Regions from separate parts of the Methylophaga sp. UBA3613 genome, predicted to be linked through region 2. Evidence: riboswitches for the same ligand, from Rfam matches in the RefSeq annotation. Region 2 holds a riboswitch; the other holds the start of a gene.

Region 1 (4,941 bases), 310 kb from region 2:
ATAAGGAGACCCAGCCCATGCCCAATCCTTCGGCACGGGCAGCCAGCCACATATTCTGAATGGCACATGAGACCGATGCCAGATCCATTTCCGGCAGGGTGCGGCGACCAAAAATATGCGACTCACGTTTATCCATCAACGAGACAACCAACACTTCAGCGCAATCCTTGATGCCTTCGACTTTCAGCTGCAGAAATTCTGTTTCACGCTCACCCAACGCCTTGGCAGTCAGCACTCTTTCATTTTCAACGATTTGATGAATAGCATTGCGGATGCCGGTATCGGTAATCCGAATCATCCGCCAAGGTTGCATCAGTCCTACGCTGGGAGCCTGCCAGGCTGCTTGAAATAATCGCTGCAGAATATCCTGATCGATTGGATCAGCAATAAAATGCCGCATATCACGACGCTCACCAATAGCGCGATATACAGCCTCACGATCCTGGTCATTAAAGCGGTATTTATCCTGACTCATGGGGTAAACCAGCGGGCAATGAGTTCAGGGGCTGACGGAAAATAAAAGTGGATATAGCTGGCGGTCAGGCGTTGTTGCTGAAACACGGCTTCACTGACTTTATTGCCATTCGGGCATTCAGCATAGATGATAGCGGCCGGTTGGGTTTCCAACATGGAATGGTGGTAGGTATGCCCACGTAAAGTGTGATTATCAAGAGTGACTTGTTGCAAAGCCAAGGCTGTCAGTCTGGCTTGTAATTTGGCATCAGCTGCCAGCACGCCACACATTTCAGCCTGATGGCCATTTTTATCAGTCAAGGAACGGCATAGATACAACATGCCACCACATTCAGCCACAACCGGTTTATTGGCATTAATGTGTTCACATATCGCCTGGCGCATCGACATATTTTGGCTGAGTGTTTCCAGATGCAGTTCAGGGTAACCACCGGGCAGATAAAGGCTATCCACCTCAGGAAGCGTTGTATCCGTTAATGGTGAAAAAAATATCAGCTCAGCCCCCATAGCGGCTAAACAATCCAGATTTGCCTGATAAACAAAGGCAAACGCTGCATCCTTAGCCACGCCGATGCGAAGATCTTTTAATAATGGCGGTAAAGCTTCAACAGGTTCGTAGTCTAGTTTGATTTGCGGTAAAACAAATTCGGGATTGAGCTGAATGCTATCTGCCAGTCGGTCCAGACGCTCAGTCAAATCCGTGAGTTCATCAGCCTGAACCAAACCCAGATAACGGCTGGGCAGACTTTCAATTTGACGAGGCATATTAGCAAGGCAAGGTAAATCGTTAGGTAAAGCGGACGTCAGCATTTCAGCATGTCTGGCACTGCCCACACGATTGGCCAGAACACCAGCCAACGTCACATCCGAACGAAAGTTGGCTAAGCCGAATGCTAAAGCGGCAAATGTTTGTGCCATGGCACTGGCATCAATGACCGCTAACACCGGGATTTCTATAATGGCAGCTAAATCAGCTGTGGAAGGCGTACCATCAAACAAACCCATCACGCCTTCAATCAGAATGATATCTGCCTGTTTGGCGGCGTCGGCAATCAATTGTCTGGAGTGAGTTTCACCGACCATCCATAAATCAACTTGATAAACCGGATGGCCGGAGGCAAATGACAGGATCATTGGGTCCAGAAAGTCTGGACCCACTTTGAAAATTCGGACCTGTTTACCCTGACGTCGATAATGCCACGCCAAGGTCGCGGTAACGGTTGTTTTACCTTGACCTGAGGCGGGGGCAGCAATAATCAGCGCAGCGCAGGTTTGCGGCTGCTGTGACATTAACGTAGCTGATTACTGCGCTGGCTCAAATTCGCAAAACGGAAGCTGATATGAATCACCGCGGCAGCAGCAATATAAAAGCTTAATTTACTCAGGTTGCCAGGATAGGACTGGACAAACCGGGTCAGATACTCAGCCATGGTTGGATCGACATAACGACCTGAAAACCAGTAAAAACCACCGCCACTGAACAGGCCGGCAACTGCGGTAACCGTCACCAGCGTCATCGCCAGTGTAAACAGAGCAGTCCAGTTAAATTGGTATTTGGATTGAAACCAGCGACCTGCCAGCCACAAACTTCCATATGCAGGCAGTAAAAAGCCATAAGATGGCGAAACACAGAAATTACTGGCGCCGCCTATGTATACCGACATCAAATCCAGCACAACAGCCAGACCTAAAAAAGCCGGAAACCACAATTTTGAGGCCAGATAAAATCCGGCGAGCATAAATACTGCCCAGGAGGCGCTGGGTAAAACGTTGATATCGGCGAAATGATGACCACGAGTCATCACCATTAATAAGACAAGAAGTGCAGCCACGATCAGTTGCTGACGTAGAGATAATAACGACATTGAGGTTCTCCGATGTGCTCACCCGCACAACTTGGTTAATAGCATTTTCGGTCAACAGACCAGGATATTTCAGGCCGGTCTCCGGACTCATGAGCGGTGTTGTCACCGGTTGAACACCTTCCCGTAATAGATACAGTGGCGTAACGTTCAACCTGAACTCATTTACCGTTGCGGGGGCAGTGTCGGGTTTATCCAATGTTTGGCTGCACCGACTTCCCGTTTCATCACTTTCGCGACACCTGAAACTGCCGACAGAATAAGGATTAGCAAGCTATATTGTCAATTTGGAAATCATTAATTGTCCTTATCAGGTTTGACGATAAGCCATGGGAGATTTAAGATGCGCGCCTCTTCAGGTGCTTTGATATCCATCAGAGTTAAACGGGAAGTTGGTGAAAATCCAACACTGCCCCCGCAACGGTAAACGTTGAAAATGCATCCAATCAGCCACTGCGTATTAATCGTGGGAAGGCGGATGTACTGGCGCAAGCCACAACGTGAGTCCGGAGACCGGCCTGAAGTTCATCACAACCGAATCGTGTTGTGTGACTTTATTAACCTGGATCGCGGGTGAGCGTATCCCTAGGAGACAATATGAAACCTTCAACAAAGGCCATGCCTTTGCGTGTCAGTGCACGACTGACTTTGGCGGCACTGGCTACTTCCACCTTCTCTGTTACGGCTCTGGCTGAACAGGAATCCCTTGATGCAATGACGATTACGGCAAACCGTATGCCCACGGAAAATGCATTGGCCCCGAATACCGTTATCACACGTGCGGATATAGATCGTTTGCAGATTAATAATTTGCCCAGCTTACTGTCACGGTTTCCAGGTATGGATATTTCAAATAGCGGTGGCTTGGGGAAAAACAGCAGTGTCTATTTACGAGGCACAAATTCAGATCATGTGCTTTTTTTAGTTGATGGGGTTAAATGGCATTCTGCTACATCAGGAGGGGCTGCCATCCAGGACTTTCCGGTAAATCAGATTGAACGAATTGAAATCGTACGTGGACCGAGGTCTGGTTTGTATGGTTCAGAGGCGATTGGTGGCGTCATTCAGATATTTACCCGGCAAGGTAAAAACCAGGATCCAACTCCCTATGCTTCGGTGGATATTGGTAGTCATAATACTAAACAGGCAAGTGCGGGCGTAAGTGGAGGTAATGAAACGACTCGTTATCATGCCAATTTCTCGCATCAATCAACCAATGGAATTAATGCCAGAGAAGAAGATAATCCGGATCATGATGGTTATCGAAATAATAGTGTTTCAGCAAAAATTGATCACGATATCAATAAGGACTGGAGTGTTGGAGCGAATTTTTTACGCGCTCAATCACAAAATCATTATGATAGTTTTTCCCTGACCGAAGATTTTTATGCTGATAATATTCAACAGGTTATGGGTGTAAATTCACGTTATCAATTCACGGATAATTGGCTAATGTCCTTTAATTTATCTGAATCCCGCGACGAGTCAGATAATTATGCGGATGGTACTGCCGATGGCACGTTCAATACTCGTCATCGGTTTTTCAGTCTGGTTAATACTTTTATGCTGTCAAAACAGCAACGTCTCAATGTTGGGCTGGATTATGATAACGATCATATTGAGGGCACGATTGATTACGATGAAACCTCACGTGATAACAAGGCGATTTTTATCAGCTGGCAGGGGCATGCAGGTAATCACAGTTGGTTATTAAGTACACGTCATGATGATAATGAAGCCTATGGGGAAGAAACTACTGGCACTGCAGAGTGGGGCTATCAATTAACACAGGCACTTCAGTTTACGGCGAATGTAGGAACTGCATTTAAAGCCCCAACATTTAATGAACTTTATTATCCAGATGTTGGTTTTTTTGTTGGCAATCCCGATTTAGAAGCCGAAAAATCCAAAAACTATGGCGTTGGTTTGTTAGGCAACACGGATTGGGGTACTTGGGGAGTTCATGCTTTCCAGAACAAAATCCGTGATTTGCTGGTGTATCAATTTCCCACCACTGAAAATGTGGCTGAAGCCAAAATTAAAGGTCTTGAGTTCGATTTGGCTACAACGCTGATGAATTGGCAGGTACAGTTCAATGCGACTGTGCTTACACCCGAAGATGAAGAAACGGGTAATAAGCTACCACGCAGAGCACAGCGCTTCGCGAATCTGCATGTTGATCGTCAGTTTGGTGATTGGTTAATTGGCGGCAGCTGGAAAGTCAGTGATTATCGTTATGATGATGCCGCTAACAACACGCGTTTAAGTGGTTATGGTCTGGTGGACTTCAGAGTGGCTTATCAGATAGATAACGACTGGTCAGTTAAGTTAAATGCAATGAATGTATTCGATAAGGAATATCAAACCGTCAACAACTTCAATACCTTAGATCGCACTTATATGTTGTCTTTACATTATCAGCAATAAGGTAATTCATTGTTGCATGCTCAGTCATTGTTGGCTGAGCATAACTGCTTAATTTCACCATTATTAATAAAGCCATTTTCCAATATTTCCTTAAATCTCTTTCCTGAGGTTTATTTCTCTAAGCCACTTAAGGATAAAGCTGGTCAGCAATAAGGCTTATCTTTTAGAATGTCAGGAT
Region 2 (4,941 bases):
AAACAACACATCCAGCCGCTGTGGTTGTTCCTCATTTAATGGCAGACGTTCGAGACCTTTGATAATGCCACGGCTATTCCATATCGGGCGGACACCCAGCAGCTTCATACCAAACGCAATCATGGCACCTTCATCCCGCACTGAATCAGAGGCCCATAAAATCACCCCTTGTTTATTGCGATCGCCTACTTCATGACCTTCAATATTGCCCTTTTCGCCGGCCAAGACCGGTGCGGCCAGTTGTTGACCGATATCAAAACCCACACGGGTTGGCAGCAGGCTGCCATCCAACGCATAAAAATTACGGCCAGTGGGCAGAGCATCCGGCGTGCGAATGGGATCATTGCCTTTCCCCGGAGAGATAAAACGACCATTCAAACCATTCAAAAGCGCTTCAATCTCAGCCGCTGGAGACATTTGCAATTTTTGATAGATAGCTTGACGTTGAGCCTCGCTGGAATCGGTGTTGTCCAGAATTGAGTTCATCATGGTATCGAGTCCATCCGCGGACCAATCCCGGCCAAATACATGCAGACCCAGTGGCATAAAGGTCTCTTGAAAATTTGTCAGATAATGACCGACTTCATGCAGTAGAAAATCATCATCAATTTCATCGAAACCGGCACCACGCACTTGCAGCTCTTCATCCATGCTGGCGATCAATTCATTACGCAGACCCATAGTTTCGATTTGTTCACGCAGGCTGCGAATAGCCCGATCCCGTGTGGCTTTATCTGAAGCAGCTTCGGCGCTTTCAATCAACTGACGTAGTTGTAGCAGATCGTCATAAAGTTCAGTGACGGCGAGCGGGGGAGTCAAATGATCGATGATAACTGCCTGTCCACGGCGTTTGGCCTGTATGCCTTCACCGACGCCATCGACTATATATGGATAAAGACCCGGAACCTCACCGGCAATAATAGCGGGGTAATCATCTTCACCCAGACCTACACTGCGTTTGGGTAAAAACTCATAGGTTGAATGTCGACCAACATGCACCATAGCATCAGCGTTAAATTGCGACTGAATATAGTGATAAAACGCCAGATATTGATGTGGCGGAGGGAAAGACATATTGGCATGCAACAGTTCTTCGTGAATCTCCCAACCACGCGGTGGTTGCGGGCCGATAAACACATTGCCAAATTGCACGCCGGGAATCAGTAATCGATTATCCCAGACCATCACTTTGCCGGGTACTTCACCCCAACCGCGAATACCTTCAATCTGCATTTCCAATAATGCATCATGTAAGGATTCGCTATGCTGCCAGTCGGGCTGATGGCCTTGAGCAGCTGCATCGATGATCTGCTGATAATCCTGTTCCAGCTGATTTAATAAATCCAATGCTCGACTGCGGCCGGGATGACGTAAACCATCCAGTGCATGATGCAGATCCGTGGATGTTTGCTGCATAAATGCCGTTAGCAAATTGAGTTGAGATTGGCGAGTTGTCACACTGTCCAATGCCAGTGCCTGCTCAATAGCATCACGCATCCGCTGCTGTAATGCTGCCAAAGGACCATCAATCATTTCAGCCTGAACAGTTGCCGGTAACTGTTTGAACCAGCGTTGATATTCATCCGCTGTCATGGTGTTGGCGACCTTGGACATCGCTGATAATGCTTGTGCGTCTTCAGGTAAATTCACCCCTTTAAGTTGCAGCATATCCAGCAAAGATTCCGCATCTTTTGGCAGCTCACCAGTCTGATAACCTGCATTTTTCAGGCTATTCAATATTTCCAGCAGACTTTCAGGCACATTCAGATTATCAGCACCGATATTATGTCTACCGGGGGGATGGTTGTAATACACAATGGCGACACGCTTATCGGCATTGTCTTTTTGTTGTAGAGCCAGCCAGCCTTGCATGCGCAGTGCCTGACGGTTTATATGTTCTTTAATTGGTAGACTTTGCGTCAGCTGGGCCCCGGTTTGTGGGTCCATCTTTGCAGGCTCGGTCAATGCCAGAATCTGTGGCTGACTGACACCTTGCAACTCCGGCATGGCAATCCGATAATGAATCGAATCGCGAGGAATACCCTGTGAAGATAAGGCATAATCCGCCTCACTTAATTTATTAAGACGAATACCTTTTAAAACCGGAACATTAAGCTCAGTAAATAATTGTTCAACCTGCTCACGACCATCACCACCACCAATCACAAAGTCCTGAAAAGAAACGATTCCCCATGGTGTGTTTGGCAAAGATTTGTTCATCACCTTTTTGATCGTCTCAATAGCCTCAACACTGGGTTCGCCCCAGGCGGCCAATACGGAAACACATTGACTGTTCAGCGCCTGACAATACTGCTGATGCAGTTTCCATTCACCTGTTAAATCGCCGGTATCATGATCGACCAACCAGACAACAGGATTTGTTGTATCAAGTTGTTTGGCTAGTTCAGTTGGGCTTAACCATTGAGTTTTATCGTCTTTATGCAAAGCAAAGCGTAAAGCCCCAACAGGTTGTAATTCGGCTTTTTTACTGCCTTCTGTGAGCAACATGTCCAGCAGACTGCGTGAATTCTCTGTCGAACGGTTAACCCAGTAAGCACGAGCCTGTAACCAGTTAGCATACTCGGGATATTGAACCTGTTTGGCCTCTAACAGAGTTGTTGTGCTTAATGAGGCTTTATCACTCAAGATATGATTAGGAATAGATTGTGTAACCGGATCGCTATTTAATTCGATAAGCCGCTGGTCACTATGTAAAACATAGCGTTTTTGATCATTGTTATATTGCCGAACGAGTAATCGTTCCACAGGATCGCCAAATACACCAACCACTAATATGCTTGCACTGTTATCAATTAATTGCTGTAAGTCAGCATCAGTCAAAGCATTAAGCTGACTGACCGTGCGGATTTGAATGTCTGCATCAGGCTGTTGTTGTAATAATTGATGTGCTCCAGAGACCAAAGTCGGGGCAGAGCGATCTGACACAATAACCATTACATGATGCTCACTGGCATACGCACTTGAAGTTATCAGAGAAAACAACAGGGCAAATAGAAAAATGGGTCGGTGAAAACACAAGCGATATTTAACAATATAAGACATCAGACATCCTGCCGTAGCAAAAGCAGCTACCAGTTAGGTAAATAGCGGGCAGGGGACAGTATGGGTGTAATCTCGGAACGTTCAGGCACCCCGCCACGACTCCTTAGTTAGCTTCGGGCCGGTCTCCGGACTTACAGCTTAGCCATATTGGGGGCTGATTTTCTTTACTGGCCATTACGAATGTTGGCGATGAAAGATAAAAACAGACCCTCGGCATCATGTCTCGTCTTCCCATACTGTTAAGTACAGTGACTGTCGATCTATCAGGCAGATAGCGACCAGAGCAATGAAATAACTGTTTACCGTTGCGGGGGCAGTACAGGAATAACCAAATAAGAGGCGCACCTGTTTCCCGTTTAACCTTAATCACATGTAGCAATAAAGGCACCTGAAACTGCCTGCGATAATACAGACAAATGGTAATCAGTCAAACTATGCGATATTGGCAGTAATACGTTAATAAGACTGATCGTGATTTTGAGATAGTATTTGGCTGAACGTTAATAGCCCTTAGCTTTCATAGTCAGTAAGCTGTTTAATACTATGGGTAACTAATCCATAATCAATCACGACATTAAATTCAATAGAAGGAGAGTAAATATGGAATGGATATTACTAGGGATTGTCGGCCTGCTGATTTTATATGTGATTATTGAATACAATAAATTGGTTCGGCATCGCAATATCTTCCAGAATGCATTCAAACAGATAGACGTTACACTTAAGCAACGTCACGACATGATTCCGCAGCTGGTCAGCACCGTTAAAGGCTATGCCAAGCATGAACAGGAAACGCTTAATGGGGTAATTGAAGCCCGCAATCAAGCAGAAAAAATGCGTGATCAAACCGACTCGGGCGATGCAAAGTCAATGCTGGCGCTTGGACAGGCTGAAGGTGTGTTAGGTAAAGCAATGGGCGGCATCTTCGCTTTATCAGAAGCTTATCCGGATCTGAAAGCGGATGGTGCTTTCCGTGATCTGATGGAACAGCTGACCAGCATTGAAAACAAAGTGGCAGCCTCGCGCCGCGGCTACAACAATACGGTGCTTGAATATAACAATGTTCTGGAAACTTTTCCGACCAATATCCTAGCCAATATGTTCAGCTTTACTCGCGCCTCAGAGCTGGAGTTTGATGACCGTGAAGCGATTCAAGACGCGCCCAAGGTTGAGTTTTAAAAATGGCTGCAATGAGCAGCTATCAACTGGGTGCAAATGCCCGAAAACAAAGTCGATTGATGATGACTTTGTTTATTTTTTCTGTGGCGTTGATTGCAGCCGTGATTGCCTCGCTGGCTTCTGTCAGGATGAGCGGCGACAGTATTAATCAGACTGAACAATTAATGGTTAACTGGCAACTATTTGGGTTGGTTGCTGCCGGCGTTGCTATGGTGATTGTTCTGACCTCTGTTTGGAAAATAGTCACCATGGGCGGTGACGGTGCAAAGGTTGCTCAGGCTTTGGGAGCGACTGATATTAACGAGATAACCGGTGATCCCTTGGTTACACGTTATCAAAACATCGTTGAGGAAGTGGCGCTGGGAGCCAGCATTCAGACACCGCAGGTTTTTATCATTGAAAACGAACCCGGAATTAATGCTTTCGCTGCGGGTAGCTCTCCCGATAATGCGGCTATTGCCGTGACTCGTGGCGCATTAACGTTATTGAATCGTGATGAGCTGACAGCAGTAGTCGCCCATGAATTTGCTCATATTCGTAACCTCGATATGCGGCTCAACCTTCGTGTAATCGGTTTGATTCACGGCTTGATGGCACTTTATGTTGTCGGACGGATTCTGATGCATTCAGGTGGGCGCGGCAGAAAAGGTGGTGCTCAAATACTGTTAATCGGAATTGCTCTGATTCTACTGGGATTAC

Evidence for each region. Region 2 has a riboswitch for cobalamin ahead of B3S93_RS06980 (cobaltochelatase subunit CobN). Riboswitches for the same ligand answer to the same signal wherever they lie in the genome.
Region 1: another riboswitch for cobalamin. It lies ahead of B3S93_RS08375 (hypothetical protein); the one in region 2 lies ahead of B3S93_RS06980 (cobaltochelatase subunit CobN).

What each region holds. Positions count from the first base shown of each region.
Region 1 covers NZ_DFLS01000006.1:460,211-465,151, reverse strand. The annotation lists gene bluB (5,6-dimethylbenzimidazole synthase) at 1-475, opposite strand, end outside; gene B3S93_RS08380 (cobyrinate a,c-diamide synthase) at 472-1,764, opposite strand; gene B3S93_RS08375 (hypothetical protein) at 1,764-2,339, opposite strand; cobalamin riboswitch at 2,395-2,597, opposite strand; cobalamin riboswitch at 2,677-2,872, shown strand; gene B3S93_RS08370 (TonB-dependent receptor domain-containing protein) at 2,934-4,763, shown strand.
Region 2 covers NZ_DFLS01000006.1:148,655-153,595, reverse strand. The annotation lists gene B3S93_RS06980 (cobaltochelatase subunit CobN) at 1-3,063, opposite strand, end outside; cobalamin riboswitch at 3,163-3,470, opposite strand; gene B3S93_RS06975 (LemA family protein) at 3,664-4,242, shown strand; gene B3S93_RS06970 (M48 family metalloprotease) at 4,245-4,941, shown strand, end outside.